DNA from 3 places in the Paenibacillus vortex V453 genome. Region 1 is predicted to be linked to each of the others. Evidence: riboswitches for the same ligand, from Rfam matches in the RefSeq annotation. Region 1 holds a riboswitch; each other region holds the start of a gene.
What was found. A riboswitch is a leader RNA that binds a small molecule or an ion and turns the genes downstream of it on or off. The one in region 1 is predicted to bind cobalamin.
Positions count from the first base shown of each region.

Region 2: it holds a riboswitch for cobalamin, as region 1 does, so the genes downstream of both, metE (5-methyltetrahydropteroyltriglutamate--homocysteine S-methyltransferase) here and PVOR_RS24835 (ABC transporter substrate-binding protein) in region 1, are expected to answer to the same signal.
Region 3: it holds a riboswitch for cobalamin, as region 1 does, so the genes downstream of both, PVOR_RS05070 (ribonucleoside-diphosphate reductase subunit alpha) here and PVOR_RS24835 (ABC transporter substrate-binding protein) in region 1, are expected to answer to the same signal.

Region 1 is NZ_ADHJ01000045.1:39,303-49,876, reverse strand. Features, by position in the region: gene PVOR_RS24875 (Cof-type HAD-IIB family hydrolase) at 1-495, opposite strand, end outside; gene PVOR_RS24870 (DMT family transporter) at 532-1,434, opposite strand; gene PVOR_RS24865 (metal-dependent hydrolase) at 1,719-2,429, shown strand; gene PVOR_RS24860 (lipoate--protein ligase) at 2,548-3,552, opposite strand; gene cobD (threonine-phosphate decarboxylase CobD) at 3,728-4,843, shown strand; gene PVOR_RS24850 (adenosylcobinamide amidohydrolase) at 4,932-5,666, shown strand; gene cbiB (adenosylcobinamide-phosphate synthase CbiB) at 5,663-6,640, shown strand; gene PVOR_RS24840 (histidine phosphatase family protein) at 6,631-7,371, shown strand; cobalamin riboswitch at 7,524-7,728, shown strand; gene PVOR_RS24835 (ABC transporter substrate-binding protein) at 7,978-8,985, shown strand; partial or broken gene PVOR_RS24830 (FecCD family ABC transporter permease) at 8,982-10,029, shown strand; gene PVOR_RS24825 (ABC transporter ATP-binding protein) at 10,026-10,574, shown strand, end outside.
Region 2 is NZ_ADHJ01000025.1:366,524-377,097, reverse strand. Features, by position in the region: partial or broken gene PVOR_RS16630 (galactose ABC transporter substrate-binding protein) at 1-290, shown strand, start outside; partial or broken gene PVOR_RS16625 (sugar ABC transporter ATP-binding protein) at 386-1,925, shown strand; gene mglC (galactose/methyl galactoside ABC transporter permease MglC) at 1,922-2,941, shown strand; gene PVOR_RS16615 (Gfo/Idh/MocA family protein) at 3,011-4,084, shown strand; gene PVOR_RS16610 (sugar phosphate isomerase/epimerase family protein) at 4,088-4,933, shown strand; gene PVOR_RS16605 (response regulator transcription factor) at 5,078-5,770, shown strand; gene PVOR_RS16600 (sensor histidine kinase) at 5,767-6,891, shown strand; gene metE (5-methyltetrahydropteroyltriglutamate--homocysteine S-methyltransferase) at 6,974-9,271, opposite strand; cobalamin riboswitch at 9,418-9,621, opposite strand; gene PVOR_RS16590 (glycoside hydrolase family 88 protein) at 9,706-10,574, opposite strand, start outside.
Region 3 is NZ_ADHJ01000010.1:45,805-56,378, reverse strand. Features, by position in the region: gene PVOR_RS05090 (N-acetylmuramoyl-L-alanine amidase) at 72-803, opposite strand; gene PVOR_RS30545 (hypothetical protein) at 784-1,044, opposite strand; tRNA gene PVOR_RS05080 (tRNA-Thr) at 1,051-1,122, opposite strand; gene PVOR_RS05075 (MTH1187 family thiamine-binding protein) at 1,230-1,535, opposite strand; cobalamin riboswitch at 1,893-2,125, shown strand; gene PVOR_RS05070 (ribonucleoside-diphosphate reductase subunit alpha) at 2,315-4,648, shown strand; gene PVOR_RS05065 (ribonucleotide-diphosphate reductase subunit beta) at 5,460-6,491, shown strand; gene PVOR_RS05060 (MFS transporter) at 6,820-8,082, opposite strand; gene PVOR_RS05055 (GNAT family N-acetyltransferase) at 8,488-9,429, opposite strand; gene PVOR_RS30940 (hypothetical protein) at 9,552-9,695, opposite strand; gene PVOR_RS05050 (DUF817 domain-containing protein) at 9,850-10,574, opposite strand, start outside.

The DNA of each region.
Region 1 (10,574 bases):
CACAGGAATCAGCTCATCCAGATAGTCAGGATCGTCGATGATGAGCATTTTTGGAGTCGGCTTCTGAACCATGGTCATAAAATCAGGCTCAATATAATATGGCGTACGATTCAGGGCACAGTAATCAATAAGCTTCTGATTCTCTTCACGGGCATAGAGCTTGTCATCAATGTAGGTTTGCAGATGAAGATTGTGCTCCACACAGTATTCAAACAGCTTCACGGCAGCATCAATGGGAACGAAGCGTTCGTAGAGAACCTTCTCATCGAGCAGATTTTTAATCAAGGCACCTTGGTAGGTGATAATGGGAACGTTGAGTCCGGTCTGACGGGCAATGGCCTGGGCTGACGCATAGGCACGTCCGGTAGCCAGTGTCACAACGACACCGTGGGCGACCGCTTGCTCCAGCGCCTGCTGGACACCGGGGGTTACTTCCTTATCGTCATTGATCAGGGTATCGTCAATGTCGATGGCCATCAATTTGTAAGTTGTCATGGTTATCTCTCCTTTGAATCTATCTCTGTCTTATCTCTATTGTACCTTCTGTGGCGCAGACTTCAATTCCGCAATCATCATTCCTGCCAAAATACATAAACAACCGATGCCTCCGATGATTGTAAGCCGCTCCCCGGCAAACAGGATTCCGGTTAGCGCAGCGAATACGGGCTCAGTTGCGTAGATGATGGCTACACGGGAAGGCGTTGTATATTTTTGACAGACGGTTTGAATCCAGAAGGCGAAGGCGCTGGTGGGTCCGATGGATACAGCCAGTGCCCACAGGACGTTCGGCTGGGTCAACTTCTCCACGAGGTCGGACGTATTCCCGACATGTTCAGTCACCACGGAAGCGATCAAGCTGCATATTCCGACAACAGCCATCTGAAGCGCAGCCAGGAGCAAAGAAGGATAACGCCCGGCATAAATGCCCGTGTAGCCGATATGAAGCGCAAAACCAATGGCACATACCAGCACCAGCAAGTCCCCTTGATTCAGACGTATTCCCGATCCGGTGAAGGTCAGCAGATACAGGCCTGCTGCCGCAAGCAAGGCGCTGATCCAAGTGAATTTGGAGATGGCATGCTTTAATAAGGCGTAGGATATGAAGGGTACCAGCACAACGGACAAACCTGTGATAAATCCTGTATTGGATGTGGTCGTGTACAGCAGGCCGGCGGTTTGAAACGCATAGCCTATAAATAAAAAAAGACCCAGCAGACAAGCATGAACAAGCATTTTTCCGGAAATTTGCTTCCACTGGCTCCGATAAAACACCGTAATGATGAATGCCAGAAGCAAGACCGCTCCCAGAAAACGGACAGAATTAAAAGCCATCGGCGGGAGCACGCGTACCGCATGCTGGACGATGAGAAAGGTAGATCCCCACATCATAGCCACCACGAGCAGGCTGAGATCGGCGATTCGTGCGCGTTTCACTTATGTAGTCATCCTTTCCGAAAATGAGAAACTCCAACTCCTGATGAGAGTCCGTACAGTTGTCCCCGGCAGAAATCCGGGGCAAGTGATCAAATTGTATCCCATATCAGAGGATAGGACAACCATTTTTAACCCTAGCAAAAGTGGAAGGGCTAGACAAAAAGAGGATGATTTTGCTATACTTATGAACCGAACGTATATTCTCATGACCCTGGGCTTATCGGACGAAAGACCGGCATCTATCCCATAGTCAACACAGAGCTTTAGAAAGGAAGATTGTCATCATGATGGGGAGAGCTCATTTGATTATTAGCACAGGGGTTACTTTATCCGTAATGGGCATGAGCGGGGTGCCTGTCACATTGCCTGCTGCGGCTGTGGCCCTGGTTAGCGCTCTGCTTCCCGACATTGACGAACCCAACTCCCTGCTGGTCCGCAAAGCCATTCCTTCAGGCATGCTGAGGATACTTCAGCTCGCCATGATTGGCGCCGCTATATTCGTTGCATTCTATGGCAAGGAGTATGCGCCATGGAACATCGCCCTGGCCGGACTGATCGGGGTCGTGTCATACCTGCCAAGCCGGACGCTGCGTCATATCGTGATGTTTCTGATCGGTCTTGGACTGATATCCTTCGGGCAAAGCTTCAGCCCATGGAACACGATTGCAGGCAGCGTGCTGATTGCAGGTTCATTGGTGACCCATCGCGGGTTAACCCATACCGTCTATGCTGCCGTTGGATGGACAGGTCTGCTCTATTTTGCATCGCAGGGCAAGATCGGCGGGGAAAGCCTATGGTTTGCCGGAGGTCTGTCCTATTCCATTCATTTGCTTGCAGATGCCTTGACCAACCGCGGCATCCGGCCGCTGCCGCCGTTCAAATGGAGAATTAAATTTAAAATTATGAGCACGGGAAGCAAGTGGGGGCGTACAGTAGAGAATGTATGCATACTGTTGACGCTTATCCTGGTGTGGTATGTGTTTATGGCCTCGTGATGAATAGCTGTTATTATCGACGAAAAAAGCCTCGCACCTTTATGTGTTTTTTACCACACGGGGTGCGAGGCTTATTTAAATTTGGGCCGGAATCCAGTGACAGGATGCCTCAGACCTTCTATTCCTCAAGAAAGATGAGGCTGATCAGATCATCAAACTCCAGGTTGCCAAAATAGTGTTTGACGTTGATGTCTGACAGTGCGGTGCGAACGGCATGCTCTTCGTAACGTTTGCCGCGGAGCAGGTTTTCGATGTCAGCGACATCGCCTACACCGAAGAAGTCGCCGTAAATTTTAATCTCTCCAATATGTCCTTCACGGATATCCATGCGGATATCGATAATGCCCACTGGGAATTTCTTGGCATGCTTCACGTTGCTCTCAGGGGACAGTCCGTAGTTCCAATCCCAGTTCCGGTAACGCTCCTTCGAGATTTGGTTGATGATTTCCCAGTCCTTCTCCTGAAGCACATACTGCGGCACTTGGTCAGGCTCCATGCCAAAAATCGAGCGGAGCAGTTCAGCGCGGAACTGTTCAATGGTCATGTCGGTGCCGAGCAGCTCCTTGATGTTTGCAACGCGGCTGCGGACGGACTTGGTGCTCTTGGATTTGAATTTTTCCGGATTGGCATTCAGCGATGCCTGTACGTCATCCAGGTTCAGATCAAACATGAGTGTGCCGTGGCTGAACATGCGTCCCCGCGTCGAGAACTGGGCGTTCCCTGAAATTTTCTTCTCGCCGACCTGGAGGTCATTTCGGCCGCTGAGCTCAGCGGGCACGCCCATCTTTTGCAGGAAGTCGATGACCGGCTGGGTGAACTTCAGGAAGTTGTGGAAGGACTGCCCGTCATCCTTTGTAATAAAGCTGAAATTCAGGTTTCCGAGATCATGGTATACTGCGCCGCCGCCGGACAGCCGGCGTACAATCTGAATGTTGTTGTCACGAACGTATTCCTGGTTGATCTCTTCAATCGTATTCTGATGCTTTCCGTATGATGATGGAAGGCTTATTAATATAAAAGAGAAGGTACGCTCTCGTCCATCGACAAGTGCTTCAAGACATATTACTTCAATCGCTAGGTTAATGGATGGATCATGGATCCCCTGATTATCGATAAATAGCATAGTATCCTCCGTCGTCACAATTCAAAATGTGGTGCCACAAAGACTATTGTAAACCAATTTTAAGGCAGAGACAAAGCATTCCATGTTGACGAGTCAAGGAATGTAGCGACATAATGGTGGCATTACATAACGGCAGGGCTTGCAAGCGCTGTGGAATGGAACTGGAGGAGCCCGTATGAGTGATAAAAGACAACCCTTGATCGAGGTATACGGACATGGCGGGGATGTGGAGACAGCTGCTTCGACGTTTGGACAGCCGATTTCGGCTTTTCTGGATTACAGCGCCAACATTAACCCGCTTGGACCGCCTCAAGGGGTCATAACAGCATTGCAAGAAGGACTGGGCGCAGTTATTCGTTACCCGGATCCCGGGCATCGCAGCTTCAAGGGAATGCTCGCTGAGGAATTGCGCACCGATGCCCAGCGAATTCTTGTCGGCAATGGGGCGGCAGAATGCATGGCATTGCTGCTGATGGGCCTTCAGCCGCGAACGGTTGGAGTGGTCGATCCCTGTTTTTCCGAATATCGGGAGCTGTCTGTCAAGTTCGGATCGGATATCCGATCCGTTTGCGGTCGCCCGGAACGGGACTGGCGTGCGGACAAGGCGGATATTGTGGCGCTGCTTGCCCGCACGGATTTAGTATTCTTGGGGCAGCCCAACAATCCGAACGGGGTTCAATACAGCCTCGAGGATATCCGCGATATGGCGTCTGCTGCAGAGCAAGAAGGGACTTGGCTGGTGCTGGATGAGGCCTTTATTGATTTCATTCCGCTGGAAGACAGGCAGACCTTGATGCCAGAGCTCCATCAATATCCTCGGACGGTAATCGTAAGATCGATGACCAAGTTCTATGCGATTCCGGGTCTGCGGCTCGGGTATACTGCTGCGCATCCCGATGTCATACAGGCGATGGCTGGCAAGCAGGTCACATGGAGTGTCAATGGGCTGGCATTGCTTGCAGGAGAAGTGTGTTTAGGGAGCGGAAGGGATTATGAACAGAATACGCTGCAGCTGATTCACGAAGAGCGTGTCAAGCTGATGCAGGGACTGCAAGCGCTGGGGCTCGATGTTACGCCAGGGGAAGCCAATTTTCTGCTGATGGAGCTTCCTCAGCATATGGACGCAGAAAGTTTTCAACGGGAAATGGGCAGACGCGGCGTGCTTGTCCGCAGCTGCGCCATGTACCCGGGTCTGGGTGAGCGCCATATCCGGCTAGCCGTTAAAGATGCCCAGTCCAACGACAGGATGCTTGCCATGGCGGCGGAGGTTCTTTTGAAATCTTCTGGATGACGTGCCTTAGGGATTGTCAGAACGGCAGATACATGGGCAGCGCACTTGGTGGGGAGTTAACAAGATCATGGAGCAGGGGGAGAGAAACGTGGCCGTACCTTTTCTAACAAGCAAGAGTCACCTTTACCGTTCGAAAGCGTGGCTGGGAACGACAGTGTCCCTGGAAGCGGAGCAGGATTACCCGCATATTCGGATATCGCTGCCGGATCAGGCCGTTTCCTTGAGCAGTGCCATATATGGCGGCGGATTTGGGCGTGTGGATCATCTGGTGAACCGCTATGTGGACAGGCATTACGATTGCAGTGATCCCGTAAACGATATGTTTAGCTTTATCGAGGAACACGGGTATCCGGCTGGCTCTACGGCGGGATTGATGACAGCGGTAAAACTGAAATATGCATCCATATGGGAAGAGCGTGGGGAACAAGCCTCCATTCTATGCTGCGCCACCGCTGGTGTGGGCAATGCTGCGCGTGCAGGATCAAGCCGTACGACCTTTGCCGCTTATCAGCCGGGCACGATTAATATCATGCTGTTGATCGACGGGATGATGACGCCTGCTTGTATGGTGAATGCCGTCCTGACGGCAACGGAAGCGAAGGCCGCAGCACTTCATGATCTGGGCGTGAAGGATCATGAAACGGGAGCCATCGCGACCGGAACGACAACCGATGCCATCGTCTTGGGGGTTAGCGGAAATCCCGCTTACGGCGTGAATCATCATTATGCCGGAACTGCAACCGATATGGGCGGTATGATTGGCCAACTCGTTTACCGCAGTGTTACGGAGAGCATTGTCTCTGAGAGAGAGGACCGGATATGACTGCCATATGGGTCATCTGGGCAGCCGTGCTGCTGGACTTGCTGATCGGGGATCCGAGATGGCTGCCCCATCCTGTCATCGGCATGGGGAAGGTCATTCGCCGGGTGGAAGGATGGATACGCCATCGGGCGACTACGGCTCAAGGCCTGAAGCGTGCGGGCATTCTGCTGCCGGTGATTGTGGCCGGCGGCTCCTTTGTGCTGACATGGCTTCTGCTGCTGTTATGTGCGGCGATTCATCCTTGGCTTGCCTGGGGAGCGGAGGTCGTGCTCATAGCCACTACGATTGCTGTAAAAGGGCTGCGTGATGCCGGACTGGAAGTATACAGCCATCTTTGTTCCGGGAATCTCGCCAAAGCGAGATACTCCCTTAGCATGGTGGTCGGCAGAGACACCGACCATCTGGATGAGCCGGAGGTTGTACGCGGAACGGTGGAGACGGTGGCGGAAAATATCGTGGATGCGGTGATCGCCCCGCTGTTGTTTGCCCTGATCGGCGGAGCGCCGCTTGCAATGGCCTACCGTGCGGTGAATACACTCGATTCCATGGTCGGTTATAAAAACGAGAAATACGAGTCCCTAGGCTGGGCTTCCGCCCGTTTGGACGATATCGCCAATTGGATACCAGCGCGCCTGACCGCAGGCCTGTTAACCGTGGTGGCTGCGATGTTCTCATTGCAGTGGAAGCAAGCGATTGCGATGGTCAAAAGAGATGCGCGGAAGCATCCAAGCCCGAACAGCGGCTTCCCGGAATCCGCGGTTGCCGGCGCCTTGGGCATTCGCCTGGGAGGCGAGAATTCCTATCAAGGCGTGATCTCGTTCCGGGCTTACATGGGCGATCCCGAACGTGCGCTTCATGCAGAGCATATTCGGGTGACAACCCGGCTTCTGCTGGGCGTATCCATTCTGTTCACGGTACTCGGCACAGCGGTGCTGGGGCTGATTACAGCAGCCGGAGGTGCGTTATGGCTGTAAGACTGAACCTGCATCTTGTTCGTCATGGCCGTACGCAGTGGAATGAGGAACGCCGTTACCTGGGTCACGAGGATCAGGGGGCTCTGATGGAAGGGCTGGAACAGCTGCTTCCGCTGCGGGAGGAGTTTCGCTCCAGGCATGTTGCCAAGGTCTATTGCAGTGATCTCCTTCGTTGTAGACAAACACTGAACTGCATCCTGTCGGATTTACATATGCCCGGCATTATAAATGAGGTCGAGCTTGGCAGCGTTATTCCCGGTGTCTGTTATGACAGGAAGCTGCGGGAGCTTGATTTTGGCGATTGGGAAGGAAAAACCTACGAGGATTTGAAGGAAAATGCGGCTTATCGGCGCTGGATCGACAACCCGGGAACGGTTACGCCGCCGAGCGGGGAGAGTTGGCCATCTTTTTGTTCCCGAATTGAGGTTTTTCTGGCCGAAATGTATCAGGATATGAAGGGGTTATTGTCGATGCAGGAAGGCCCCGCTATTCTCTTGGAGTCAGAGTCAGAGTCAGAGTCAGAATCAGCGGGCCACGATACCGAGACTCAGCCGGGGGTGCTCGATATGGACGTGCTTGTAGTCACCCACGGGGGCGTCATCCGGCAGATTGCAGCGGCAACCCTCCCGGATACAGAATTCTGGGCTACGTCGGTATCGCCGGGCGAGGTGCTCCAGCTGCAGTTGGCCTGGGACGGAGCACGCTGGCGAGGCGTACGGGTAAACGAATAAATGAAATCGTACGATTTTGGTGCGGAATGAACGATAACGGGAAAAACCAATATCGTTAAACCCTTGAAACGAGCGAAACTTCCAGTTGTAAGGCGATGGTTTATCGCCTATAATCTTGTGCAGAGAAACCATGCTTGGCCTATCATAAATAAATTCATATTGTTTGCGAGGGTCCCGGACAGAAGAGGTTATTCATGTCTTCTGCCGGGTTAATAGGGAAGCCGGTGCAAGTCCGGCACGGTCCCGCCACTGTGAAGCAGGGACTTCTCCACATGCCACTGAGCGTCAGCGCTTGGGAAGGCGGGGAAGTCGTTACAGCCTGTAAGTCAGGAGACCTGCCCTTAGCGAATGAATGACGGTCCTTCGAGGAGAGGATTACGTTTTGCAGTCCCGTGCGGACGGCAGTTTAAGGCGCTATCTGTGAACGGTTATCCAGGTGTCCTTATGTTAAAACGTAATCCCTGAGTCCTTATTTACGAGGAATCAGGGATTTTTGCTTCTTTGGAGTATGACGATTGACGTTTTTCTTCCTGCTCAGGGGATCGGTTGAAGGAATTTAGACGTACAGCGCCAGGTTCTCAATTATGTTTAGGGGGATTTGAAGAGATGAAAGCAATAAACAAAACATGGTCCGTACTTCTAGTAGCCATACTGATGGCTCTGGCCTTGATCGGCTGTGGCGGGGAAGAAGGGGCACCGAAAGAAACCACGCCGCAAGCTGCACAGGAGCAAGGGCAGACCAACGAAGCGCCAGCCGACTCCGGTGAGGAGCTTAAGACCACGTATCCATTAACGGTTAAGGATTCAACCGGGGTTGAAATGACGTTTGATAAAGCGCCGGCTAAGATTGCATCCTTGACTCCGTCCGAGACGGAAAAGCTGTTTGCTCTGGGTCTGGATGAGGAAATCGTAGGCGTATCGGATAATGACGATTATCCGGAAGCTGCGAAATCCAAGCCCAAATTGGGCGGATTCCAAGTGAATAAAGAGGCTATTATTGCAGCTGATGCCGATGTGGTGTTTGCCGCTTCGATGAATGCACAGAATGCCGAGAAACTGCGTGAGCTTGGCGTAACCCTGTTTGTCAATGATCCGAAAACCATCGATGCCGTGATGGAGAACATTGAGCTGATCGGACAAATTACCGATCGTCAAGCTGATGCCAAAGCGGTCGTAGATCAGATGAAGCAGGAACTGGCATCCGTTACGGAAGCTGTGAAATCCGTGAAGGATGAAGACAAGAAGAAGGTGTACGTCGAGTTCTCCCCGGGATGGACTGTAGGCAAAGGCGAATTTATGGATGAGATCATCACTGCAGCCGGCGGTGTTAATGCAGCTGGCGATACGGAAGGCTGGTTCGAAATCAGCGAAGAAAAGATTATCGCTGCGAACCCGGATGTCATTCTGTACACGGACGATGTGGTTGATGAAGCGACCAAAAAAACACTGGATCAACTCATTAAAGAGCGCGGAGGCTGGGATCAGATCGAAGCCATCAAGAACGATCAGGTCATTGCCGTAGATGCCAACCTGCTGAGCCGTCCGGGTCCCCGCGTTACGCAAGGACTAATTGAAGTGGCGAAGGCTGTTTACCCGGAACTGATGAATCCATGAGTAAAAAACTTGCAGGATTCGGTGCGGCCGGCGTTATCCTATTGCTGCTAACCTTGGTTGTCAGTCTCGGAATCGGATCCGTTCACGCAACCTGTGAGAGAGATTGGGGCGATGCTGCTGCACCGGCTGCCGGGGATCGGCGATTCCATCCTCCCGAGCTGGGAAGCTTCATCCGAACAAATTCTGATGAAGGTGAGGTTACCGCGGATTTTGCTGGGGATGCTTGTTGGAGCTTCCCTGGCGGTAGCCGGGGCTGCCTTTCAGGGCGTATTGCGTAATCCGCTGGCGGATCCGTTCACGCTCGGTGTATCCTCGGGTGCTGCGCTTGGCGCAGCATCCCTGATTTTTTTCGGGATGGAATACTCCTTTGCTGGAGGTTACACCCTGCCGCTTGTAGCATTTCTGACCGGAGCAGGCACATTGTGGGTTGTGCTGCTGTTGGCAAGGGATCAAGGAAAGCTGCCGATTCACGGACTGATCCTGTCCGGGGTGGTCATGCAGTCGTTTCTGGGCGCTGTGGTTTCGTTTCTGACGGTGATGTCCAAAGATACGGTAAACCAAATCCTGTACTGGACGATGGGGAGCCTGAGCATGCGCGGATGGTCGTATACGGCCATCCTTTTCCCGTATTTTATCGTGGGATTCGCGTATTTATGGAGCCGGTCGCGAGCGCTTAATATTTTGTCGCTTGGGGAACGGCAGGCCGCTCATATGGGATTGAATGTGGATCGCCTGAAGACAAGCGTACTGATCGTAGCTACCCTGCTTGCCGCCGCTGCCGTATCGGTCTCCGGCGTCATTGGCTTCGTGGGGCTTGTGGTTCCGCATATGATACGCCTTATCACAGGCTCCGATTACCGTACCATTGTCCCTTTGTCGGCTCTGGGCGGTGCGATTTTTATGGTCTGGTGTGATACGGCTGCACGTTCCGTGCTGGCTCCAACGGAAATACCGCTCGGGGTGGTCACTGCATTCATAGGCGCTCCTTTCTTTGCGTACCTGCTGTACCGGAACAAAAAACGGCGTAGGGAGGGGTTAGCATGATTAGAGCCCAGGGTCTTGGCAAGGCATATGGCCAGGTGCCGATACTTGCAGGTGTAGATCTGCACATAACGGAAGGTGAATGGTGGGGAATCATCGGTCCGAATGGAAGCGGCAAATCCACCCTGATGCAGCTGTTATCCGGTGTGGAGAGTCCTACGGCAGGGAGCGTCTCGCTCCGGGGCAGGGAGCTTTCGAGTTATAACAGAAAAGCGCTGGCACGAATCGCAGCCGTCCTTCAGCAGGAAGGTCTCGATCCGACGGATTTTACCGTGCGGGAAGTGCTGGAAATGGGACGCTTCCCGTTTCTGAATTGGCTTGGTCGAGAGGATAAAGATGCGACCCCGCTCATTGATGCCATTATTCAGAAGCTGGATCTTGGCGGTTTCGAGGAACGTCGGCTTACCGAGTTAAGCGGGGGTCAGCGTCAACGAGTTGCCCTTGGCAAGGTGATGGTCCAGGAGCCGTCCTTGCTGATGCTGGACGAACCGACAACCTATCTGGATATTCGCTATCAGCTTCAATTCATGGATATGGTGGCAGAATGG
Region 2 (10,574 bases), on a different contig from region 1:
CCATTGAAGCATTGAAGGCAGCGGGATATTTCAGCGGCGACAAATACATGCCTGTTGTCGGCGTAGATGCAACGGCCCCTGCAATCCAGGCGCTTGAAGACGGCACACTTCTCGGTACGGTGCTTAACGATGCAAAGAGCCAGGGAAAAGCTTCAGTAGCGATTGCTGCGGCACTCTCCAAGGGAGAAACGCCGAACAAGGATAACACCGGCTTTGACATTACCGATGGCAAATATGTCTGGATCGCTTACAAAAAAATAACGAAGGACAATATCGCCGACGCGAAATAATGGCAGGGTTATATGAAAGGGGCAGCGGCTATTCGTAGCGTTGTCCCTTTATATTCGGCTTTTTTTGGCCCGGCAGGCGAAGGAGGTATCCAGGGATGACAGAATCGTACGTACTGGAGATGCGGAATATATCGAAGGCTTTCCCAGGAGTTCAGGCGTTGAATGATGTGACATTCAAGGTAAAGCCTGGCACCGTGCATGCTCTCATGGGTGAGAACGGGGCAGGCAAATCAACGCTGATGAAGTGTTTGTTCGGCATTTTACAAGCCGGATGCCGGCGATATTTATTTGAATGGCAGCAAGGTAACCATTAACAGCTCCAAGGACGCGTTAAATTATGGAGTATCCATGATCCATCAGGAGCTCCATCCGGTGCCGCACCGCAATGTGATGGAGAATATATGGCTGGGCCGATTTCCGATGATGGGTTTCTGGCCTTTCAAATTTGTGAATGAGAAACAGATGGCTATCGATACGCTCCGGCTGTTCCGTGAGCTTGATATCGATGTTGATCCCAAGGCAAGGACGGGTGCGCTCTCTGTATCCAAGATCCAGTCGCTTGAAATCGTCAAGGCCGTGTCCTACCACTCCAAGGTGATTGTGATGGACGAACCGACCTCATCTCTGACGGGTAATGAGGTGGAGCATCTGTTCAGCATTATGAACAGGCTTCGGTCGCAGGGCGTGTCGATTGTGTATATATCGCACAAGATGGAAGAAATCCTGCGGATATCCGATGATGTGACCATCATGCGTGATGGCAAATATGTCGGTACCTGGCAGGCAGGTGAACTGACAACCGATTTGATTATTACCCGCATGGTGGGGCGGGATTTGACGGAGCGTTATCCTGAACGCACGAATGTTCCCGGAGATACCCGGATGAAGATTCACAATTTGAGTTCCCCGAATCCGAAATCGTTCCAGAATGTGTCCTTTGAGCTCCGAAAAGGCGAGATTCTGGGCATTGGCGGCCTGGTTGGTGCGCAGCGGACGGAGCTGATTGAAGCCATGTTCGGGCTTCGTCCGATCGCCTCCGGAACGATATCGATTCACGGCAAGCAGGTGAAGATCAAGTCACCTTCCGATGCCAAGAGAAACAATATGGCACTCTTGACGGAAGAGCGGAGAGCAACCGGCATTTTCCCGGTTCTCTCGGTTTACGAGAATACGGTCATTGCCAATCTTCGAAGGTATCAGAATTGGGCATTTCTGTTGAATGAACGTAAAGGAATGGAAGATGCCCGAAGGAATGTGGAGAAGCTGAGAACCAAAACGCCGTCGGTGAATACCCAGATTCGGAATCTGTCCGGCGGCAATCAGCAGAAGGTGCTGTTGGCAAGATGGCTGCTCACGGAGCCTGAGATTCTGCTTCTGGATGAGCCTACCCGTGGAATCGATGTCGGTGCGAAGTTCGAGATTTATTCCATCATTACGCAGCTGGCCAAGCAAGGGAAGAGCATCATCATGATTTCCTCTGAAATGCCCGAGCTGCTGGGGATGTCCGACCGGATCATGGTGATGAGTGAAGGGCGGATGACGGGAATTCTTGAGGGGCATGAGGCTAGCGAAGAGGAAATCATGCGGCTTGCCGCACAGCAGCGGTCAGCTGATCCAGGAGGGGAAGATCGATGAATACGCAAGTCATCGTTAAAGTTAAAGATTATTTGGCGCAGCGCGCCATATTCGTTGTATTGATATTGCTCGTGATCGGGATTGCCGTAGCAGATCCTAACTTTCTGGCCTTCTCCACATTGAGGGATATTCTGCAGCAATCCTCTACCAGGTTAATTATCGCGCTTGGCGCGGCATTCATTCTGATTACTGGCGGGGTGGATCTCTCGGCTGGACGGGTCGTAGGTTTAAGTGCCGTTGTATCGGCATCGATGCTCCAAACGGATGTCTATGCCAACCGTTTCTTTCCGGATCTCCCTCAGGTTTGGGTCTTCATGCCGATTCTTATCGGCATCTTGGCGGGGCTTATCGTTGGTTTAATTAACGGTTTCATTGTAGCCAAGCTGCATGTGCCGCCATTTATTGCGACACTCGGCACGATGGTCGGCATTTACGGCATCAATTCCATCTATTTTGATATGGAGCCGAACCAATCCCAGCCGATTGGCGGTTTAAGGCCCGATTTTACCGTGTGGGGAAGTGGATACATCGATTTCGGTGGTGGATACTCTCTTCCGTACATCGTTATTATTGCCGTGTTTGTGGCTTTTGTCTGCTGGGTTATATTCAATAAAACCCGGCTCGGCAAAAATATGTATGCCATTGGCGGCAACGTTCAGGCTGCGCATGTATCCGGCATTAACGTAGCCCGAAATCTCATAGCGATCTACGCCATCTCCGGGGCGCTGTATGGAATTGCCGGCGTGCTGGAGGCTGCCAGAACCGGGGGTGCGACCAACAACTATGGCAATATGTATGAGCTGGATGCCATTGCCGCGTGTGTGGTAGGCGGCGTATCCACTGCCGGGGGTATCGGCACGGTTCCGGGCGTGATGGCTGGCGTGCTTATCTTCGGTGTCATCAATTACGGCTTGACCTTTATCGGTGTGAGTCCTTATTGGCAATTGATTATCAAAGGACTTATTATTGTAGCAGCGGTTGCCTTTGACATTCGAAAGTATATGGCAAAAAAATAAAGGAAAATGCAGCCGCTGGAGTATATCCCGCGGCTTTTTTAATAATCATCAACTACAGGAGGTGCTGTCATGATTACGGATCAGAAGCGACTGAATATCGGTGTGCTGGGCTGCGGTCCCATATCGCAGTACGGGCATTTTGAAGCTTGCAGAAGAGCGCGCAACGCAAGGCTGTACGCCATATGTGATGTGGCTGAGGATTTGCTCAGGAGGATGGCCGAAATCCATCAGCCTGCGCAGACCTTCAACGACTATGACAAGATGCTGGCCGATCCGGATGTAGACGCGGTCATCATTGGCATCGCAGACCAGTTTCATGTTGAAGCTGCACTTAAAGCCATCGAAGCAGGCAAGCATGTTTTGGTTGAGAAGCCTCTCGGTGTCACCGTAGAGGAGTGTGAGGAATTGCTGCGTAGAGCCGAGCATTCCGGGTCTGTGGTACAAGTCGGCAACATGAAACGATTTGATCCGGGAATCGCTTACGCCAAGCAGTTCATGGATCAAGAGATGGGTGAACTGCTGGCTGTGAAAGCATGGTATTGCGATTCCACCTACCGTTACACGGTCACGGAGAACGTGCAGCCGATGGTGCAGCTGAGTCCGAACGCATTGAGACCGGAAGGCAATCCGAAGCTCGATAAACTGCGATACTTCATGCTCACCCATGGCAGCCATCTGGTTGATACGGCGCGCTTTTTAGGAGGAGAGATGGTCAGTGTTACGGCTTGGAACACGCAGAAATTCGATGCATATAACTGGTTTGTCACGGTTCAGTATGCCTCGGGTGCTATCGGACATCTGGATTTAACGGTTGCCGTGCGGATGGACTGGCATGAAGGCTTTCAAATATACGGCGAACACGGAAGCATTCTCGGCAAAACCTACAATCCGTGGCTCTTTAAGTCAAGCGATGTTGAGGTGTTCTCGGCACGTGACGGCTGTTATCACAGACCGCTTGGCGAAGACGCGCATTTTTTCAAGCTTCAGGTTGAGGGCTTTGCAGATACGATTCTGGACCAAGCACCCATGAAGGGGGCCAATCTGGAGGATGGCGTTGCCGCCATGCGGGCGATGGCGGCGATTGCAAGATCTGTGGAGAGCAAGGAGACGGTGAGGCTGGCTGATGTAACGGGAGGTGTATGAGGCATGAGGCTTGGCATCTTCTCCAAGACGTTTCACCGACCGACATTGGATGGGAATTTGGATGCAGTCATGGCAAGTGGACTCGATATCATACAGTTCAATCTGTCATGCGCTGGTCTCCCGTCTCTGCCGGATGCAGTGGATATGGAGATGGCGGTCCATATAAGGGAAGCGTGTGAGAAGCGGCATCTTCAAATGGCTGCAGTCTCCGGTACCTTTAACATGATTCACCCGGATCGGCAGAAACTGCGGAACGGTGTTCGCCGGTTTCGTCATTTGGCCGCGATGTGCCATGCCATGGGAACATCGGTCATCACCTTGTGCACAGGCACAAGGGACCCGGTCAATATGTGGAGAACGCATCCGGATAACGATACGCCGGAAGCATGGAATGATCTGCTCCTGACGGTGCGGGAGGTTGTGAATATCGCGGAGGAATTCCAGCTTGACCTCGCTATTGAACCTGAGCGGGCCAATGTGGTTAGCGATGCCGTCAGATGCAGGCAGCTGCTGGATACCATCGCTTCAGCCCGATTAAAGGTCGTGCTGGATGCGGCGAATTTGTTCAGGCCGGAGGAGGAGAAGCCTTTGGCCGATGTTCTGGAACAAGCATTGTCGCTGCTCGGCGAACAGGTCATTATCGCGCACGCGAAGGATTATTCGACCGCTGACGGGCTGAAATATGTGGCTGCCGGAACCGGTGAGCTGGACTACGGAGCTTACTTGAGGCTGCTGCAAGATTATCATTTCAAGGGACCGCTTATTCTTCATGGATTGTCAGAGAATGAGGTGCCGAAGAGTGCTCACTACCTGAGGACCCGAATGGCTGCAGTTCAAAGAAACGGATGAGGGGATTGTTACAGTAGCCAGGCCCATGGTATTCATGGTCTTTTTTGGCGTGTCCTCACTAGATCTTCACAAGTTTCAGTTATCATGAATTTTTATGTTAAAGTGGACGTGTACTGAGAAAGCACTCGATAAGGAGAAACAACCATGAAGACCATATTAGTCGTGGACGATGAGCCGAATATTAGAGAAGTTCTTGCTTCTTATCTGCTTAAAGAACATTATCTGACACTGGAAGCGGCAAACGGTTCCGAAGCATTGGGATACATGCGTAAGCAGGCTGTGGATCTTGTTATATTGGATCTGATGCTGCCGGATATGGAGGGTGAGCGGGTATGCCAGGAAATTCGAACGTTCAGCTCAGTGCCGATTATGATGTTGACGGCAAAAGTGACCCAAAGCAGCAGGATTGGCGGGTTTGCGGCCGGTGCGGATGACTATATTGTAAAACCTTTTGACCCCCGCGAGGTGATGGCAAGAATCAAAGCCGTCTTAAGACGGGGGGATGACAGCAAGCTGCTTGCAGATGTAATTGTATATCACCAGGGGCGGCTTGTGATCAATTCGTTGAAGCACGAGGTAACCTGTGATGGACAGGTCATAAATTTGACGCCCAGCGAATATAAACTGCTGCTCTTGCTGGCCAAGTATCCACAGCGGAATTTCTCGCGCGAAGAGCTGGTCGATCGGGTATTAGGCTGCGATTTTATTGGGGATATCCGCATTATTGATCAGCATATCAAGAATTTGCGGCAGAAGATTGAGCCCGATTCAAGACAGCCCCAATATATCATCACCGTCTACGGATTCGGCTACCGCTTTGGAGGTGAGGTGTCTTGAAGCAGCGCCTGGATCTAAGGCTTGCCGCCATTATCATCAGCATCACCGCAGGGATTCTGATCGTGTTTACCGTCACCAATATTGTGACCAACCATTATCATATAGCCATGTACCAGCAGCAGTCGAATGGGCATCACGGAATGGACGAGCTGAACGAACATCTGGAGCAGGCGCAGATGCAATCCATTATTTTGACATGCTTGCTGTCGATAGCGGTGGCCTCCATCATAGGTATTTATGTGGCTAGAAGGATATCGGCTCCCCTAATCCAGATGAAGCAAGCAGCTGAGATGATGACGCAAGGGAAATTGGATATCAGGGTGGATACCCGAGGAGATGATGAAATCGCGGGACTCGGTTCTTCGCTGAATGAGCTGGCTGTACAGCTGCAGAAGCAGGAGCAGCTTCGGAGAAACATGACGCAGGATATTGCCCATGAGCTGCGAACGCCGTTAACTACCTTGAAGAGTCATACCCGTGCGCTGGAGGACGGCATATGGGAGCCGACAGCCGATCGCTTTCGAACCTGCCTGGAAGAGATTGACCGATTGATTGATCTGGTTACTGAGCTTGAAGATCTGCATGATATGGAATCACCCGAGTTTCAGTTATCCCGATCGGAACAGGATCTGGCCAAGATTATAGAGAGAGCTGTGACCGTGGTAAGGGCCGCGTACAATGAAAAACAAGTGGATCTGCGATACGTGCATCAACCCGGCGATTTGCCGATAATCGCTAAAGTAGATACGGACCGGATGCTTCAAATCTTAATCAACGTGCTCAGTAACGCACTGTACCACACACCGGCAAGCGGGAGGGTCCTGACTGATCTAGTGGACGAAGGGAATACGGTTCAGATTCGTATTGAGGATTCAGGCCAAGGCATTCCAGCTTCCGATCTGCCGTATATATTCGAAAGGCTTTATCGGGGAGATAAATCAAGGAACCGGTTAAACGGTGGAAGCGGAATGGGACTTGCCATCGTCAAGCAGCTTGTTGCAGCTCACGGCGGAGATGTATGGGCTGAAAGCGGGAAAGAGCAAGCAGGTGGAAGCTGCTTCTATATTCGGATACCCAAGGAAATTCCCGTCGATTCCAGCAGACAACAACAGGAAGTATAGAAGCAGGGGTCATCTATATAAAAAAAACAGCAAGCGCTCTGCTTTAAGCAAGAGCGCTTGCCTGTTTTCTTACTTCAACCCTTTAAGATTGATTAACGGACAATACCTCTCGATATTGGGAAGCTGCTGCAACCATGTTGCGCAGGGCAGCTACGGTTTCATCGCGCCCGCGCGTTTTCAATCCGCAGTCGGGGTTGATCCAGAACAGTTCGGGATCCAGTACGGACAACGCACGCTTAATCATCTGGGTCATCTCATCGACTTCCGGAACGCGCGGGCTGTGAATATCGTAAACGCCAAGGCCGATGCCATGATCATACGTATGCTCCTCGAAGCTCCCGATCAGCTCGCCGTGACTTCGTGAAGTCTCGATGGATATCACGTCGGCATCCAGGGCGCGAATGGAATCGATAATGTCATGGAATTCGCAATAGCACATATGGGTATGAATTTGGGTTGTATCCTTCACGGATGAGGTGGACAGACGGAATGCCTTCACTGACCAATCCAGATATGCCTGCCAATCTTCACGCTTAAGCGGCAATCCTTCACGAAGCGCCGGCTCGTCAACCTGGATCATCTCGATGCCTGCTTGCTCCAGTGCGTTAACCTCAAGTCGGAGAGCCAGGGCGATCTGATAAGCGACCAATTCTCTTGATATGTCGTCGCGAACGAAGGACCAGTTCAGGATCGTGATCGGTCCGGTTAACATCCCCTTGACGGGTTTCGAGGTCAGGCTCTGTGCATATACGGTTTCCTTCACGGTCATCGGGTTTACGAACTCAACGTCTCCATAGATGACGGGAGGTTTGACGCAGCGCGATCCGTAGGACTGAACCCAGCCGTTAGCTGTAAAGGAAAACCCATCCAATTTTTCTCCGAAAAATTCCACCATATCAGTCCGTTCAAACTCCCCGTGAACGAGAATATCCAGGCCGATGTCTTCTTGAATCTCAATCCAGGCGCGAGTTTGCTCGGCGAGGAAGGTTTCATACTGCTCGGCAGACCATTCGCCGCTTCTCCAGTTCTTCCGGGCCTGCCGAACTTCGGTCGACTGCGGGAAACTTCCGATGGTTGTGGTAGGGAGGAGCGGGAGATTCCATTTCTTCTGCTGGGCTTTGCGCCGCTCTTCAAACGACAGCGCTCGAGTCGGATTCAATCCGACAACCTTGGACGTTTCTTTCTGTACCTGTTCGTTATTCCGCAGCGATGATTGATTCATGGCGGCTACGGCCTGGTTATGCTCTTTCAGCTGCTCGGAAACGGACTCAATCCCATTATTGAGCGCGCTAGTGAGCAGCGTCAATTCGTCCAGCTTCTCATTGGCAAAAGATAACGCCTGGCGAAGTACGGGGTCCAGCTTATCCTCATAAGCTGTGGATACGGGAACATGGAGCAGGCTGCAGCTCGGCTGTATCACATATTGAGAAGGCTTCACCTTTTGGGAGAGGGTGTCCAGCAATTCCAGCTTGGCATCGAGATCTGAACGCCAGATGTTACGACCGTCGATAAGACCAACCCCCAGTACCTTATCCTCAGGAAACCCGTGCTTGAGAAGCTGTTCGGTATTACCATCCAGGCCGTGTACGAAATCAAGCCCGATGCCTTGCACAGGCAAGGAGATGATCTCTACATAATGGCTGACCGAATCGAAGTAGGTTTGGAGCATGATCCGGATCGCCGGAGCCGCTGCATGAAGTTTTTTGTATACGGATGATACAAGCGCCAATTCATCTTTGGCTAATGAAGTAACCAGAATCGGTTCGTCGAACTGCACCCACTGAACACCTTCATGCTCCAGCTCCTTCAGGATTACCGCATACAAATCCGTGAACTGGTCCAGCAAGGACTCGAATTGATCCGGGGTGTAGCCTTTAGACAGCTTAAGGAAGGTATAGGGACCGACAAGAACAGGTTTACCTTCGATACCTAGCGAGGATTTGGCTTCACGGTAAGCTTCTAGCGGCTTGTTGACCGTAAGATGTGGTTTGGCATCCTGAAGTTCCGGTACAATGTAGTGATAGTTCGTGTTAAACCATTTGGTCATCTCGCACGCAGCAGCACCTTGACTGCCGCGAGCCATGGCAAAGTAGACACTCAGCGGTACAGGATCACCATCGTACTTGAAACGCTGTGGCACCAAGCCAAACATCACCGACATGTCGAGCATATGGTCGTACATTGTAAAATCATGAATCGGAATAAGGTCGATGCCTTTCTCCTGTTGAATGCGTAAACGGTCCAACCGAATGTCGTCCAACTTGGATAGAAGTTCGTGTTCCTCAAGCTTGCCGCTCCAGAAGGATTCCAATGCTTTTTTCCATTCGCGATTTGCTCCGATTCTCGGATAGCCGAGATTGCTGCTTTGAACATTTGCCATCAATATCTTCGCCTCCACCAACATATTTAAATGACTGAATAAAAAAAGACGCCTTTACCCCGATCATAATATCAAGGGTAAAGACGCCTCCGTTGTGTACATACGGATGCTGCGATCTTTAACACCTCCCTATCTCCCGTAGGTAAGCAGTGTTGTCAGAATAGGCAGGTCTCCTGGCTCCAGAATCAAGGTCTGCCATGGCCTTCCCGATCAAAAGCTGATCAGTGGCATCATCCGATGGCAAACTCCTCTGTTACAGTGGCGGGACCGCGTTGGTGTTGCACCAAACTTCCCTTTTAAGCTGAAATTGAAGAGGCTTCAACATCAGCACCTATTCCCATTAATTAAATTTGATTGCTGAGTATCAAGGTACAATAAATTCCATAATTATGCAACCTATTTAAATGGAGGTTGTCTTACGCAAAAAAACCGGATCAGAAGATCCGGTTTTTCCACCCCATTAACTTGGCAGCGGCCTCAACATAATAGTAATCGCCATAGATCAGGGAGACGTTGATATTTTGGTCACCAGGCCAATGGCCTGTTGCCTCTTTCAGTATGCCTTCATAATTCGGATCATCCCATTCAGCGTAACGAGTCGTCAAGGAGTCGATGATGCGTAAGGCACTTCTGCGGTACACCGCGCTTTCGGTTTGCGGTACCTGATCTGCGAGCTCAAGCAAACCCGAAGCAGCGCAGGATGCCGCTGACGTATCTCGGGGTTCTGCCGCAATGAAGAGAGATTCAGCTGATTGATGGGTTGCTGCTGTTGCGGGTGTTTCCAGCTTCTCGGGTTCCGCACGAAAATCCCAGAGCGGTATGGAATCCTCCTCAAGGGACGCGACAAAGAAATGCGCCACGCGTTTCGCGGCGTCCAGATATCGGATATCACCGGTATACCGGTACGTGTTGGCCATGCCATGCAAGGCCCAGGCAGCGCCCCGGCTCCAGGCGGATTCGGGTCCCAGTCCTTGTCCTCCGAGCGCTTCCATGAATTCCCCGGTGAACGGATCAAACCGACAAATGTGCCTAACGGAGCCGTCCGGTCTTATAAAATGCTCCACTACCGTATTGGCCTGCTCTCTGGCAATATGCGCATATCTCGGATCACCTGTCTCCTCGGAGGCCCAGAACAGGAGGGAGAGGTTCATGGTGGAGTCAATGATGGACCAGCCTTCATTCCCGTGATTCCAGGAGGTAGGTTTCACCTGATTCCAGGCACGTATAAACCGTCCCGCAGGATTGTATCTTCCAGCCAGCAGGGTAGCGGCCAACACCCCTCTGCGCCTGGCATCCTGATCCC
Region 3 (10,574 bases), on a different contig from region 1:
CTTAATGGGAGATTAAATTTTAATTAAGGGGAACTAAAATGTGGCTGGACGATTGGCTCATGGGTTATGGGTTATGTCTCCTTTGTTATCGTTGCTGTCTTTGTTTTATTGTCCCATCCCACGGTTGCACCCAGTGCCTCGGCAGTCGCCCGAAGCGGTACATAGGTCACCCCGTTAATCAGCTTGCCATCCTGAATTGGTTTGCCGTTTACAATAACATTCACCTTATCACTCACCTCACCAGCCGCCTCCTTCTTTTGCAACCCGAGATATTTTGCAATGCCGGCAACATGACCATCGATGAGGGCACCCACGACATCCTCTCTCTTAAGCTTGGCTGCATCCGCGGCAACATCAACAAACAAATTTTCTGTCAGTACCGCAGGCATGTTCGATTCACGGACCATGTGCAGGTTCTTTGCCTTCTGCCCCCTGTCGATTACGTTAAAAGGCTTTAAGGCCGTCATGATCTCGGTATGAAGCACATTTTGCAAAGAGGCTGTTGCAGCCGACGTATGCGTGTACTTATAGGATTCGAAGCCACCGGCTCCTCCTCCTGCATTACAGTGGACGGAAACCAGGATATCTACCCCAGCCTTGTTAGCCGCCTCGGTCCGCTCCATTAGCGTAGGAAAAACATCCGCAGATCTGGAGAGCAGCACCTGCACGCCATTGTACTCGGCCTCCAGCCGGTTTTTCACGCTCAGGGACACCGCTAGCACGATGTCCTTTTCCAACAGACCATGAGCAGCCGCTCCGGTATCTTTTCCACCGTGGCCTGGATCAATAAATACCTTCTTCATCTCCCTTCACCTCATCTTTCCGAGCCGCAGCCCGTTTCATCTTTTCGACAGCGAAGGCCACGAACAAACTCGAATAATATGAATCGCTTACTATGTAATATATGATATAAAATGCCGAATGATAGGGCGCTCTCTCCTTAACAAGAATAGCCCCCGGATCACCCAGGGGCACAAAAAGCACGCCTTGCGGCGCCATTTTTATATCATTCCAGCCAGAAATCAGGATATGATCTCCTTGCAATGAACATGCTGGTGAAGGGAATTGAACCCCCGACCTACGCATTACGAGTGCGTTGCTCTACCCCTGAGCTACACCAGCATATGTGGTTCGAAAACAAGCCTCCACGAACAGCAAAATTATTATAATACTTTAGCAGCAAAATACAAGTCCCAGCCTAGCCGGAACATCCCTTGCAATAAGCAAGATTATCCGCCTAATTTTTCCTGCACCGATTGAATCTTTTGCTTGCTGGAGGAGACTTGATCCCTGCGGTCATCAATCTTGACCGAAGTCGATACGCGCTGGGCTCCAGATAGAAATGGCGCCTCATGCAGAGCTTCAATCGCTCGCCAGATCATATTCAGCTCGCCCTCTATGATGGTGCTCATCGAAGTCAGCTCATATGTAATCCCGTCCTGTTGTTTCAATATACGCTGCATCTCGGCCACATAAGAGCTTAAGCTCGTTGTTGCTGTTCCAATCGGAATCACCGTCACTTCCGCTATAGCCAATACCAAAACCTCCCTCGCAACATCTCATATATAGAACTCTTCAATCTCCAGACACAGATATCATATCAATTCTGATCACTCATATCAAAGCCCCTAACTCGCTATTCACAATAAAAAATAGTCTGCTCCTTCCACCACAGATCCAGTACGCAACTATCGTATTTTGTCAAAACGATAATATACGTGGTATGTGTGCAGAAAAGGTCGCATTCGGTCACAATCCAGGAAATGTTATGGCCTTTTGACAGTTTCTTAGCTGGCACAATGACCGCTCGTTTGCTATAATTCTTTTTGCGTTCAATTTTAAGAATATGGTTTACAAACACAATATATTGGGTTAAATTAGATAAACAACAACCAAATATAGTGTGTATAGGTGCCGGAACAACCTATAAGGCGGTCCGGCTTAATAGGGAAGCATGGTGTAAATCCATCACGGTCCCGCCACTGTAAGGGCTCTCGGCTATTTATCCTATCCAGGCCGAACCAAATCATGGAATATTCTTCTGGCGGACCTCATCAAGGTCTTGGGGAAGGCTCCGATTTGTCAAAGTCCGAGTCAGGAGACCTGCCTGTACGCAGCCAACACCAACCTACGGGACATTAGGTAAGTGTTCGTTAAACTTGCGTCTGTACATAACATCATGCCCCTTCAAGGGCTTATGTCAAACGTCATTCACGAATCACAGCGCACGGACATTTTCAAGCCTGCGGGTTTTAGAAAATGTTTTTTTGATGTCCTTTTTCATATTTCCCCCTAAGAAAGCGAGGAATTATTCATGCCCCAGCTCGTAGTTAAACCGAACAACCGTCAGCTCGCCTTTGATGAAATACGCCTCTCTGTCTATGCCGACCGCAATCTGAAAGGATTGGACATGCTTGATAAAGAGCGCCTGCTTCGCGGCGTAAATGCTAAACTGCGCGGTGAGCAAGTCACCGGCGAAGAAATCAGCAGCGCCTTCACGATGTCCGCGCTTGAGCTTGTGACAAAAGAAGAGCCGAATTGGAAGTTTGCAGCTGCGCGTTCGTTTCTGACCTCTTTATATAAAAAAGCGGCCACCAACCGCCGATACAAAGCCTACCCGGAAGAGCCTTACGGTGCCTTCTACCCGCTCATCACAGAGCTTGTACAGAAGGGCATCTATCGCGAGGATCTTCTGACCAGCTACACCAAGGAGCAAATCGAAGAGCTCGGCGAATGCATCGATCCAAGCCGCGATTTGCTGTTTGATTACATTGGTCTTTTGACACTGGCTGAGCGTTATTTGGCAACCGACTTTGACGGTCGTGTCATGGAACTTCCGCAAGAACGCTACATGGTAATCGCAATGTTCCTCATGCACAACGAGCCAGCCGACAAACGTATTGACCTTGTAAAAGAAGCCTACTGGGCGATGAGCAACCTATACATGACAGCTGCCACACCGACCATGTCCAATGCAGGCAAAAAAGTAGCAGGCCAGCTCTCCAGCTGCTTCATTGATACCGTTGACGACTCTCTGGAAGGCATCTTCGATTCCAACACCGATATTGCCCGTCTCAGCAAAATGGGCGGCGGCATTGGCGTGTACCTCGGTAAAGTCCGTGCACGCGGCTCGGATATCCGCGGTCACAAGAACACCAGCTCCGGCGTTATCCCTTGGATTCGCCAATTGAACAACACCGCCGTGAGTGTTGACCAATTGGGAACTCGTAAAGGAGCCATCGCGGTTTATCTGGATGTGTTCCACAAAGATATTCTGTCCTTCCTGGATCTGAAGCTGAACAACGGTGACGAGCGTATGAGAGCCCATGACGTGTTCCATGGCATCTGTCTGCCTGACCTGTTTATGGAGGCTGTAGAGGCCCGTGAGGAGTGGAGCCTGTTCTGTCCGCATGAAGTGAAGAAGATCATGGGCTGGAAAGACGAGAACGGCCGTCCGCTTGGCCTGGAAGACTTCTATGATCAAGCTCAAGGCGATGGCGAGTTCCGTCAAAAATATGCAGAAGCCGTGGCGAACCCGCAGCTGCCGCGTATTACGGTACAAGCGATCGACATTATGAAACGCGTGATGAAATCCCAGCTTGAAACGGGTACACCGTACATGTTCTACCGCGACACGGTAAACCGTGCGAACCCGAACTCTGCACATGGCATGATTTACTCATCCAACCTGTGCACCGAGATCATGCAGAACCAATCTCCAACCGTTGTCGAGCAAGAAGAGCTGGTAACAAAGGATGGTCAAACCCGGATTGTTATTTCCAAAATCCCTGGCGATTTCGTTGTCTGCAACCTGAATTCCATCCACTTGGCTCGCGCTGTACCGGCCGGTGTGCTGGAGCGTCTCGTTCCTATCCAGGTTCGTATGCTGGATAACGTTATCGACATCAACAATATTGAAGTTCTGCAAGCCCAATATACCAACAGCCAATACCGTGCGGTCGGTCTTGGAACCTTCGGTCTGCATCACTTGCTGGCGCTGGAAGGTATCCGCTGGGAGTCCGACGAAGCCGTTGCCTATAATGACAACCTGTATGAACACATCAATTACCTGCTCGTGAAATCCAGCATGGAGCTGGCCAAGGAAAAAGGCCACTATCCGAAATTCAAAGGCTCCGACTGGGAGAGCGGCGAGTACTTCACGTTCCGCGGTTACACCGACGGCGAGCATGAAGGCAAATTCGTAACCACCGAACAGTGGCGTGAGCTGCAACAGGAAGTACAAGCCAATGGTGTCCGTAACGCTTGGCTGTTTGCCATCGCACCGAACGGCTCCACATCGATTATCGCCGGTTCCACAGCGAGCATCGATCCATTGTACGAACTTCTGTCTTATGAAGAAAAAACCACCTACAAAGTGGCTAACCCGGCTCCGGATCTGTCTGAAAAAACAATCTGGTACTACAAGACCGCTTTCCTGATCGACCAGCATTGGTCCATCAAAATGGCGGCTGCGCGTCAACGTCACGTTGACCAGGCGCAAAGCTTTAACCTGTATGTTCGCCCTGATATCCGGGCTTCGGAATTCCTGGAGCTGCACCTGCATGCATGGAAAGCCGGCATCAAGTCCACGTATTATGTGCGCAGCCGTGCGTTGACGATTGAAGAGTGTGAGTCGTGCGCAAGCTAAGAGTTTAATGTAAACTATTTCGAACCCGCCCAAACCCTCCCTTCCAAGGGAGGGCCCCAAGGGCTCTGCCCTCTGGACACCCGCAAGGTGTGCAGGGAATGAATGAGGCGCTTCTATGTTACTTTGGTGGCTAGGAGCGCTTTCTCCCTTCGGGAACGCTGGAATGTAGTGCGGGGACTATGGCGTTACTCGTGCGTTTATTGAGTTACTTCCTGCGTGGACCGCTCTCCCTTTGGGAGTCGCTTCTCATCTTGTGCAGGGACTAAGGCTGCTTCGTGCGTTTATTGAGTTACTTCCTGCGTGGACCGCTCTCCCTTTGGGAGTCGCTTCTCATGTTGTGCATGGAATAAGAGCTGCTTCGTGCGTTTATTGAGTTACTTCCTGCGTGGACCGCTCTCCCTTTGGGAGTCGCTTCTCATGTTGTGCAGAGAGTAAGAGCTGCTTCGTGCGTTTATTGAGTTACTTCCTGCTGGGATCGCTCTCCCTTTGGGAGTCGCTTCTCATGTTGTGCATGGCATAAGAGCTGCTTCGTGCGTTTATTGAGTTACTTCCTGCTGGGATCGCTCTCCCTTTGGGAGTCGCTTCGCATGAGGGTGCTACAAGCATCGAACGGCTGTAAGCGGGATTGAATATACTTTCTAATACAAGACTACAAGGGTAAGGGTATCCAAGCGGAAGATTTTACGTCCGCCTTTGAGAGCCCTTTGATACCATTAAATACATTCAAGCAAAGGGCGGACTACAGCGGCTGGAGAGTGGATACCCGTCCCTCAACCCGCCCTACTATGATATGCAAGGAGAGAGAATTGGCATGCAAATGCAAAAGATATTTAACACCGAAGCACCCAACCGCTCCACCCGTGTAATTGAAGGTGAGTGCTCCGGGATCTTGAACTGGAACGACATTCGGATGCCTCATATGTATAAACTATACAAGGTGCTGCTGCTGAACCACTGGATCGCGGACGAAATCCCGATGTCCAAGGATGCGCAGCAGTTCCCTACACTGGACTCAGAGGAACAGCGCACCTTCAAAATCAACATCTCCCTGCTGGCTGTGCTGGATTCCATGCAGACGATGTTTGTCAGCGATGTGAAGCGTTATTTTACCGACTCGTCACTCGAAGCCATCTCGGCCATCATCGGTCAGCAAGAGGTCGTTCACAATCAATCCTATTCCTACGTGCTCTCTTCCATCGTTTCGGATCAAGAGCAGAAGGAAATCTTCGAATACTGGAAGCATGATCCGGTTCTGCTGGAGCGCAATCAGTTCATTTCAGATATTTATCAGAACTTCCGCGATAATCCGTCGCCGCAAACCTTCTTTGAAGCTATGGTGGCCGACCTGATCCTGGAAGGTATCTTCTTCTATAGCACGTTTGCCTTCTTCTACAACCTGGCTCGCGACCAGAAGATGATGGCAACCAGCCAGATGATCTCTTACATTCAGCGTGACGAGAACCAGCACTGCTACTTCTTCGCCGAAGTATTCAAACAGCTGCTCAAGGATTTCCCAGAGCTGAACTCCCAAGAGAACATCGACTACCTGTACCGCACCATCGACCGTGCTGTTGAGCTCGAGACCAACTGGGCACACTACACGCTCAGCAATGTACGCGGCATCGATCTGAACGAGTTGGGCGACTACATCAAGTACATCGCAAACCGTCGTATTACGATGATGGGTCTGGAAAAAGCTTACCAAGGCGTAGACGTCAACTGCATGCCATGGATCAAGCCTTTCTCGGATGAAGCTCTGAACGCAACCAAAACCGATTTCTTCGAAGCCAAATCCCGTAACTACGGCAAGGTTGGCGACGACAACGGTTTTGACGATCTGTAACAGAGTCTTCAAAGTCCTTGGGACACCCGCAAGCTTTGCAATGAGTTTATAAAGCGCTTCTAGGCTAATATAGCACTAGGAGCGCTTTTTCTCTTTGGGAATGCTGGAAGATTGACGTAGGGACGATGAAGCCATTGTGTACTGATATTGAGTCTCTGCCTTTAGGCAGGTCCCCAAAAAACGAACAAACCTCGGAGTCATTGTCTCCGAAAGTATGATGTGATTTTCTAAGGGGGGAATCGCTTTCTCGCTTAATAAAGAAATTCGCTCACTCAAATAATATTCAATTTATGGATATTTTCTAAATTCCATTAGAAAACTTTATATTCTAATGGGTTGTATTAATCTGTTTTGCCGCTCCGACAACAATGTGTTTTTTCACATAGAATATAAAGAATATTCCTAGGCCAACTTCTAACACACTGGTCAGTATAGGTACAGATCGAATTCCAAAATAGTATATAAAGACTCCAGTTAGAAACGCCCCCACTTGTATAGAAGCTAAACTACAAGTGTTCCAAAGGCCAAACAATCTGCCTCGTAAATGAGCAGGCACGTCAGTTTGCATTATTTGTCGTTCAAAAGGTACGATAAATGCACCTACAAAAGCGAATAACATTAAACTAATCGCACCTTGATAGAGCTGCTCTGTAAAACCAAAGAGCGTCCAGGTCAGCCCCATCAATATATATACATAACCATATTTATAAGGGTTCTTAAACAAGAACTTGTTATTAGCTAACCAGTAGCCTACCAATACTGAGATAATACCTTCAGATATATAGAGTAAACTGATACCATAATGCTTTGTTTCATAGACATTGGATACAAATTGCTCTAACATCAAATTAAATGATCCAATGATTATTCCCCCTGATAGAGCTGCAAGTAGGACAAGTTTTACAAATTTTTGTTCTTTTATTACTTGTATTCCTACAACAAACTCCTTTTTGATGTTCTTGGAACTCACCATTTTCCTATTGTTTTTCAGGGTAATTCTACTACTTATAATTGCTGAAACAAAAAATGAAAGCGAGGTAACCATCCAAGCAATATCCAGATCTAAGAAGGAAATTAAGGTTCCACCAGCTGCAGCGCCTAGTAATCTAATAGAACTTGTTATTGTGAAATTAAAGGAGTTAGCTACAATTAAATCATCCTCTTCAATTAAATCAGGTATGATCGTTTGACGTGCAATAGTTGCTAAAGAGTTTAGAAGTCCACCTACGAACCTTAATAAACAGAATAAAATCCAAGCATACATACCACCTAGTAACGGAACAACGATATATCCTAGAAATAAAATTCCCCGAAATACTTCTGAAAAAACAATCACCTTCTTCGGATTAAATCGATCGACTAAGAAACCAACTAAAAAACTAAACATTAAAGGCGCAAGTCCACTTACAGCCCATAACATCCCTAGTTGAATTCCATTGTCTGTAATTTGATTAAGTAATACAAGCATCGCTATGAAGGAACCCCATGAGGTTAAACCTGTTAGAATGTTCGTATACGTTAAATATTTGTAACTGGGATATTTCCTCCAAATTAATGAAATCTGGTTCGTTTTTTTCAATTTAATCCCCATCCCCTCTCTTTAAGTAGGATTCGAATTCTTGCCAATCTATTTTATTAAGTATCTTAAGGCATTCTAAAGTCATTAACTCTCACAAATTATCATTTCGCCTCCTTCATTTTATGTGGAAATTTTAACAATATATTAAGAAAATGTATATTGAGAAATTATTCTCTGTTGATAGGTCTTATAAAATTCTTAACTTAAATATTGGAATAATATTAAAAAAAATATAAATACATTACGTCTGCCTGAATCCTTGATCCAATGATATTAAAATTGAAAAAATCAAAAAAAACTCCTTCAACAAACACAAACCTCCGCGATATTCCTGCCAGGAATATCACGGAGGTTTTTTTAACGCGCTTGGATCGGCTGCATTCCAATCATCATCTTATCATCTTGCTATCTAGCGGGTTACCACTTGGCTGCCCATACCTCGATTTCTACCTGAATGGACGGCATCGCAAGTGCCGGCACGTAGGCCATTGTCATGGCCGGCGCCTTTCCGCCATGGAACTTTTCCCACACCTGATGGAAGTGAACCCAGTCCACCTGCTGTGCTGCCCAAATATTGATTTTGACGATATGATCCGCCGAGAGTGCTTCTGCTGCCAACAGGCGCTGAATGTTCGCCAGGGTATTCTCGACTTGTTCCTTCATATCATCCGGCAATCCCCCCTCCATATCGGTTCCCACCTGCCCGGACAAGACCAGCAGCTCGGCTCCCTTCGGAACCTTGGTAACATGGGTATAAGGCCCGATTGGCGGAGCGATGACAGAGGGATTGTACCGCTGAACTTGGGACTGAGACCGGTGATCCTCTTCATTCAGAATAGCCAGCGTCTGATGGTCCTCCCACTGTCCGTTGATGTTTACATTTTTTCTGGCAATGCCTTCCTGATGGAATCCGGCTTTACACAGCACTTTAATCGATCCCAGGTTATGCGGCATTACCCCCGCCTCAATCCGGTGGAACTTCAATTCCTGAAAAGCATGCTTCACCACCAGCTGAACGGCCTCCGTCATATAACCCTTTCCATTATGGCGTTGGTCCAGGAAATAACCGATCCAGCAGCTCTGCAGATTCCACCGCACCACTTCGGTCAGCATGATCTCCCCGATAACCTCTTCGGTGTCTCGCAGCCCAATCACATAGAGATATCCCTGATCCCCTTTACTTGATTCCAGGGCTTCTTGAATCCGTTCCAGCTGTCCCTGGCGGGTATAGAAGGCTTCTTCTCTTAAACCCGTGAACCGTTGAAAAAAATCCCGATTCTCCACCTCAAGCTTCAGCAGCGCATCCGCATCCGATTCCTCTACTGGCTTTACATAAATCTGTTTTCCTTGCAATAACATAGCGTGCCTCTCCTCTACCGGAAAAATGAAAAACACAAAAACACCACAGAGCTCCTGTGGTGTGCATGCCGATCTATGCAGCCACAGGTAAGCGACCTGTGGTGTTTAATTCCACTGCATCCTCATTCGAACAACCGAATGGAAGGATCCTTGATCGCTGAATATCCGATTATGGACATACTTATCCCGTCCTCGGATAGATCAAAGAAAACAGCGGTGGAGCATCCCATGCCTTTGGACAAAGACGCCAACGATCTTTTTTTCATGTGAACCCCCTCCGTTCCATCTCATGTTGTTCCTATATTCCAATCCTCTATATTCAGAACATACTCGTTCTCATCCTGCATCTTCAACGTAAGTCTATAGTTAACCATAATTACCCGTGTTCTGCAAGCAGGATCCAATATCAACGGAGCCGCCTCACATAACCGTTCCCTTGGGATTGTCCTTGGACGGCCCTCTGCCCAGCTTAAGGTGCTTCAACTGAGCCACGATGATGACACTGATCACCACCAGCAGGAACCACGAGCTGATTTTGCCGATATGCACCAGACTCCATGTCCGCTCCTGACCCGGATAGGTCCAGGCCCCAAGGAAGGTTGAAATATTCTCCGCAATCCAGATGAAGAATCCAATCAGCAGAAACGACAGCACCAGTGGCATCCGCAGTGTTTTGCCGTCAACGTCAAAGTACACCACCGTTCTGCCGAACACCACGAATAATAGCGCCGTAAGGAGCCAACGGGCATCCCATACATAATGATGGGTGAAGAAATTGGCATAGATCGCGGCGCTCAGCAGTACGGTGAGCACAGGCAGCGGCCAGCCGGTAATACGCAGATTCATTCGCCGCCAAGCCTGACAGATATAACTCGCAACACTTGCATACATAAAGCCGCTGTACAGCGGCACCCCGCCGATTTTACTCCAGGCTTCCTCAGGGTAAGACCACGATCCCATATGGACCTTATACAGCTCCAGCATCAGGCCGATGACGTGAAAGACACAGATCACCTTCAGCTCATCCCACGTCTCCAGCTTACTGACAAGCATCCCGATTTGAGCCAGCACACATATAAGAAGAATAAGATCATAACGCGGGATTCCTGGAATTTCAATGATTTTGCTCAATGCGAGCGCTCCAA